One region of the Shewanella sp. 10N.261.52.F9 genome, then DNA from elsewhere that is predicted to be linked to it. Evidence: riboswitches for the same ligand, from Rfam matches in the RefSeq annotation. Region 1 holds a riboswitch; the other holds the start of a gene.
What was found. A riboswitch is a leader RNA that binds a small molecule or an ion and turns the genes downstream of it on or off. The one in region 1 is predicted to bind thiamine pyrophosphate.

Region 1 (3,427 bases):
GCCTTTCGCCTTAAACTCGGCCGACATTTGTGCCATACCTTGCGCTCGTTCAACAGCCAATTTTGCCGCCTCAGCATCGCTACCGCTATAAGACTCATATTCCGCGGCAGATTTAATATCAATGGTTTTAGCCCCAGCTTCACGCTCTTGCGCCGCAGCGTAATCACGCACTTCTTGGGTAATTTTCATTGAGCAGAATTTTGGGCCACACATAGAGCAAAAATGAGCAACTTTAGCTGATTCTTGTGGCAGTGATTCATCGTGATAAGCACGGGCGGTTTCAGGGTCTAAACCTAGGTTATATTGGTCTTCCCAACGAAACTCAAAACGCGCTTTTGATAAGGCATTGTCACGAATTTGCGCGCTCGGATGCCCTTTCGCCACATCTCCAGCATGAGCAGCAATTTTGTAGGCAATTAGACCTTGCTTAACATCTTCCTTGTTTGGCAAACCTAAATGCTCTTTAGGCGTGACATAACAAAGCATCGCGCAGCCATACCAAGCAATCATTGCAGCGCCAATACCTGAGGTAAAATGATCGTAACCCGGCGCAATATCGGTCGTTTGTGGGCCTAAAGTATAGAATGGTGCTTCATCACACACCTCTAGCTGCTTATCCATGTTCTCTTTAATCAGATTCATTGGAATATGGCCCGGACCTTCAATAATGGTCTGCACGTCATACTCCCAAGCAATTTTCACCAGCTCACCTAAGGTTTCTAGCTCAGAGAATTGCGCTTCATCATTGGCATCGGCAATTGAGCCGGGACGCATACCATCGCCTAATGACAGCGACACATCATAGGCGGCACAGATTTCACAAATTTCTCTAAAGTGTTCATAAAGGAAATTTTCTTTATGGTGCGACAAACACCACTTAGCCATGATAGAGCCACCGCGAGAAACAATACCGGTTAAGCGTTTAGCCGTCATCGACACATAGCGCAGTAATACGCCGGCATGAATCGTAAAGTAATCCACGCCCTGCTCTGCTTGTTCAATTAAGGTATCGCGGAATGTTTCCCAGTTAAGATCTTCAGCAACACCATTCACTTTCTCTAGTGCTTGATAGATAGGAACGGTACCAATAGGTACCGGAGAGTTACGAATAATCCATTCGCGGGTCTCGTGAATATAACGACCGGTAGATAAGTCCATTACCGTATCGGCGCCCCAACGGGTCGACCAAACTAGCTTTTCAACTTCTTCTTCAATCGATGAGGTTACCGCTGAGTTACCTATATTGGCGTTAACCTTAACTAAAAAGTTACGGCCAATAATCATCGGCTCTGCTTCTGGATGGTTAATGTTTAGTGGGATAATTGCGCGGCCGCGAGCAATTTCTTGCCTAACAAACTCAGGGGTAATTGGTTCACCAATCGCAGCACCAAAACTCTCGCCTTTGTCTTTTTGGGTCAGAATTGGGTCTGTTACCTCAGACTTTGCCATATTTTCACGTATGGCAATGTACTCCATCTCAGGGGTAATAATGCCTTGGCGAGCATAGTGCAATTGGGTAACACGTTTACCTTCTTTCGCGCGGCGCGGCGGTAATAAAGACTCGAAACGCAGATGGTCTAGGCCATCATCAGCAAGGCGCTGCTGAGTAAAGCCCGAACTTGCACCTTGTAACTGCTCAGTATCACTGCGCTCTTCAATCCAGTTTTCACGGAACTTCTCAAGACCTTTACGCACATCAATCAGTGTATCAGGATCTGAGTAGGCACCCGCGCAGTCATACACCTTTAACGGCGGGTTGGCTTCAAATACAGGATTGGTTTCGTCACCACCAATAAGCGTATCGGCTTGATGAATTTGGCGCATACCCACTTTAAGGTCAGCACGGCTACCTTCAAGGTAGATTTTCTCAGAATTTGGGTGTTGTAGTGGTTTTAGATTATCAATAAATTGTTGAGCTTGAGCTCGGGTTTCGCGACGATTTGACATTAGCAAACTCACTTTAAAAAAAGAAATGAAGTTGCTTGCCAGGAGAAAATGAGAATCTGAAAAGTTGAACATATAACTAGGGGTAAATTCTAGTTACACGTAACCACCGAAATGCTGCTTTGGCGCTTATTTAAAAGTCAGTTTATGCAGTTATTTCGCTTGTTTCCTTCGCAGGTTCTAGCCTGATCAGGTTCAACGGATCCCGAATTAACGGTCTCAGCCATATGGCACTCCGACAAGATGAGCTGGCAGTATAGACCTATCCGCAGGTGAGATACAAGGGCTTAAAAAGTTATTAGACCAGAAGTTAAAGACTTAGCCATCAAAGCTCAAGCTGATGATATTCAAGGACTTTGAATCGCTACTTTATAGTAAACGGTCATCAACTTGAGTTTTTATCAAACAAATTTTTTATTATTTCCCCAGCATACGCTTTTCTAGTCGAGCAGCGATGGCCTCATTAATTGCTTTTTTAACCTTGTCGCCACCACAATTGAAAGGGTAACCGATAGTCTCGGCATAAGGGTTAATTTGGTCGCCAATTTTAACGATGCGATAGCAAGTATCGCCTTTTCTAATGATGCGATTAGGATCCAGTACATGATCGGTGGTGACCACCTTACTGTACTTATCTATCTCCGGAAAAACGAGTTCCTGCATTTCGCCATCCATCTCACTAAGCGAGCGTTTTTGGCTATAGTTAGCCGCGCTACTTACGACCAGTTCATCAAGTTTATTCGCCCGCTGTTTTGCAAGATAAGATTGGGTAAAGCGCTTTGCTGAGGTGTTTTTGGATGTATCAGCACTCGGGGCAGATAATGCAGTTGCCACTTTAGCTTTATCATCAATTGCCTGTGATAAGTCAGTTTTGGGCGCAGACTTAATTTGTTTACTAGGCTCTTGAACTTCTGTGCGCTTAATCCTTGCCGTATCCTGATTATTAACAGCTAGCTTATCCTTTAATGGCGTTGTTGCACTTGGCTTACTCTCAAATAGGCTCTCTATGCGGCCCTCTAACAAAGGATCAGCTTTTGGCGCTTGGTATAAGTAAGATTGGATTGTAGTCTCGGCCAGTTTATTAACGCTTACAGTAGGTCTAACCCAAAAGTAATTGACCGCTACAATGACAGCAACATGCACTAAAAGCACGCTAATAATCAGCACTGAAAATGGTGATAATCGAGATCTTGCTAAATACGATTTAGATAACACATTGGTTGCGGTATTATCTCGCACTATTGGTGTAACAGGGTTTTGTAATATAACGCTATTGTTACCTGAGGAACGACCGTGGCGGCTATCCTCAGTCTGTCTATCGATGTTTAGAGGCTGAATAAAATAAGCGCTGGGTTCTAGAACACCTTCAGCGCCATAAAATACCGTTATCAACCTATCATCTAAGCAAGTATCAGTCGCTGAGTATGCCGTAAAATGTCTTTTGTCATCGACGTTAGCCTCAACCTTAGCATTGAAATCCTTT
Region 2 (3,427 bases), on a different contig from region 1:
CAATGTTATAAATTATCGTCAAGCGTGGCGTTTACCCGGGCAATTGCCTATCAAGACTCTATTGATGATCCTATTGCCCACGCCGTTGGCTCATTCATGCGTATTAGTCCTGAGATGGTTGGCGAAGAATTTAGGCAAGCTTTGATGGGAGACGCAAATGAGTTCTAATGAAGCCATGCTTGTTGATGATAGCGCTAAACTAGACGTTAAAAGTATCGTTAAAAAGGCGACTGAGCTCAATGACTTTGGTCATCTACTCGAGCACGTTCCCTATGCTAAATTCATCGGCATGGGAGTTGAGCGTTTTGGCGATGAGTTGGTGTTCAAGTTACCCGCAAAAGATGACAACATAGGTAATCCTATTTTACCAGCCTTACACGGCGGTGTGATTGCGGGATTTATGGAAATGTCGGCGATAGTGCAGTTAATGGTATTTATGCAAACCACTAAGGTGCCTAAGGTGGTCGATTTCTCAATTGACTACTTAAGAGCGGGTTACCATAAAGATAGCTTTGCTGAGTGTAAGATCACCCGTCAAGGCCGGCGAGTGGCCAATGTAAGCATTAATTGTTGGCAAACCAATCGTAAGCATTTAATCGCCACCGCAAGAGCGCACTTTTTGATAGATTAGTGCTAGATTATACAGATAAGCATAAATGCAATGCTAATGAGTAATAAAGGGGATGGATATGAAAAAGGTTTTATTGGGGCTGTTTACCGCATTAATTATTACCGCATGTGCGCCACATACCGCCGGTGTCATGGCTGGCTCTGACGGCCAAGTGCGTGTTGATAACAATAGTTTTGGTAAAGAAGTTCAAGTAGCCAACATCATGGCACGCCCTGAAGGTGGCTTTTTACGTGGTACTGGCACTATTGTCAGCCAAGTTTCTACCGACCTTAGACTGCAATACAAGTTTACCTGGTATGACTTAAACGGTATGACGATTGATGATGAAGGGGTTAGCTGGAAGTCAGTCAAACTTCATGGTAAACAACAGTTGCAGGTCAGTGCTGTTGCACCTAATGCCAATGCGACTCGCTTTGAGCTTTATGTCAGAAAAGCTTTCTCTAATTAGTAATTAAAAGTCGACGAAAGCGACAAAAAATACGTCTGTTAAAAAAACGTCAGTTAAACTGGCGTTTTTTTATGCATAGCGTTCAGGTTTTTTAAGAAGTCTGTCACTGAGTTGTAAAATTCATGTATAATCGCGCTCGCCAAGGGGTGTTAAAGTCTATCAATCGAAAGTTGGATTTGTAGATTTATACTGAGATGTTGCAAAACGAACCCTTTGAACCTGATCCGGCTAATACCGGCGTAGGAATGGGCCACAATTCATTTTCCGATCGCTTCTTTACTGATGCCGGATCTCAAAATTTTACTTTGAGGTCCTATGTTAAATCTAAATTCTTATTCGCCAATTGCCCTCGCGGTAATTGCAGTAATTTCATCTCCCAATGTTGCTGCTAATAGCCAACAAACTTCAACTCCTGACGATATCGAAGTGATGGTAGTTACATCCGATTTTCGTGGTTCAGCATTAGAAAAAATGCCTTCAAGCGTTACGGTTATCGACCAGCAACAAATTGAAGATGAAGGCGCGCAGCATTTCGAAGATATCTTGAATAATATTGCTAACTTCAATTGGTCTGGTGGCAGCTCGCGTCCAAAATATTTTCAAATCCGTGGTGTCGGTGAGCAAGAAGAGTATCAAGGAGCACCTAACTCCTCGGTCGGTTTCGTGGTAGACGATATCGATTTATCAGGCTTGGGCATGGTTTCAAGCATGTATGATTTACAGCAAGTTGAAGTTCTGCGCGGTCCGCAAGGCACACGTTATGGTGCTAATGCACTAGCGGGTCTTATCTACCTTAAGAGTAACGATCCGACAGATGTGTTTGAACATGGCGCCGAGGTTTCATTAGGTAATGATAACCTACAAACCTTTAGTGGTTTTAGTTCTGGTCCTGTTACCGATTCGGGGAATTTATTATATCGCGTGTCTTTGCAACAACATCAGCAAGATGGCTATCGCGACAACCTTTACCTTGATCGAAGTGATACTAATAATCGTGATGAGTTTACCGGGCGCGCTAAGTTACGTTGGTACGCAACAGACGATTTAGAAATTGATTTAACTCTACTACATGCAAATTATGATAATGGTTATGATGCGTGGACATTGGATAATAACGGTTTTGATACGTTAACCGATGCGCCAGGTGTTGATAAACAGCGCACAACTGGTTCATCGCTTAAGTTCACTTATACAGGAGCCGAGGACTTTGAGTTGACCTCATTAACCTCTTTGGCACAATCAGACACTCGCCACAACTACGATGGCGACTGGGCAAACCCTGATTATTGGGCAAGTCGAGATTGTGACGGTAGCCCATGTGAATATGAATATAACTGGGATAAAAAAGGCGAAAGAAAAACAGTCACTCAAGAGTTTAGATTGTCTTCTACAGAATCAGGTCGCATTTTTGCTGATAGCACTGATTGGTTAATCGGTGTTTATGGTATGGATTTGCAAGAAGATAACGACACTGTTGATAGCTACAGCCAGTTATCTGCCGAATATCGAGCTCAGAATTATGCACTATTTGGTCAATTAGACTCAGATTTAGGCTCTAGCTATGCGCTGTCTGTCGGTTTACGTGTGGAGCGTCGCGATAGTGATTATAGCGATTCTGCAGGTGATGAGTTCGACCCAAGTGAAACGATGTGGGGAGGGCATATTGCGCTGAGCAAAGCGTTAAGTGAAAACCATGAATCATATATTCGTATAGCACGTGGTTATAAAGCTGGCGGCTTTAATATGTCATTGCCAGAAGAAGTCGCGGATAAAAAAGAATATGACACTGAAATCCTCTATAACTATGAGTTGGGCTTAAAGTCGACTTGGTTAGATGGCCAAGCAAACACCAACTTCGCATTATTCTATATGGATAGGCAAGATCAACAAGTTGCCGCGTCTCAGCAATCAACGGTACCAGGGCAAGAAGGTAACTTTATCTTGTTTACTGAAAATGCTGGTAGCTCTCATAACTATGGTGCTGAGCTCGATGGTAATTGGTATGCCACTGATAACCTACAGGTGTACGGTAGTGTAGGCTGGCTTGAAACTGCTTATGGTGATTATCAGTATGAAGATAAGTACGGTACAGTTGTTGATTTGTCGGGCCGTGAGCTAGCCCATTCACCAAACTTTACTTTTAGTTTAGGGGCGACATACCGCAGTGATAGCGGCTGGTTCGCGAATGTAAACGCCAGTGGTAAGAGCGACTTTTACTACTCAGACAGTAATGAGTCAAAATCAGATGCGTACCAAGTCTTTAACGCAAAGGTTGGCTATGAAGCCGATATTTGGTCTGTCTACCTGTGGGGACGTAACTTGTTTGACGAAAAATACGGCGTTCGTGG

Region 2: it holds a riboswitch for thiamine pyrophosphate, as region 1 does, so the genes downstream of both, AB4298_RS03810 (TonB-dependent receptor) here and thiC (phosphomethylpyrimidine synthase ThiC) in region 1, are expected to answer to the same signal.

Annotation. Positions count from the first base shown of each region.
Region 1 covers NZ_JBFRNX010000024.1:148,508-151,934, reverse strand. Annotated here, with positions in the region: gene thiC (phosphomethylpyrimidine synthase ThiC) at 1-1,947, opposite strand, end outside; TPP riboswitch at 2,094-2,192, opposite strand; gene AB4298_RS16860 (hypothetical protein) at 2,362-3,427, opposite strand, start outside.
Region 2 covers NZ_JBFRNX010000004.1:197,523-200,949, reverse strand. Annotated here, with positions in the region: gene AB4298_RS03825 (PaaI family thioesterase) at 1-168, shown strand, start outside; gene AB4298_RS03820 (PaaI family thioesterase) at 158-631, shown strand; gene AB4298_RS03815 (YcfL family putative periplasmic lipoprotein) at 690-1,079, shown strand; TPP riboswitch at 1,212-1,342, shown strand; gene AB4298_RS03810 (TonB-dependent receptor) at 1,395-3,427, shown strand, end outside.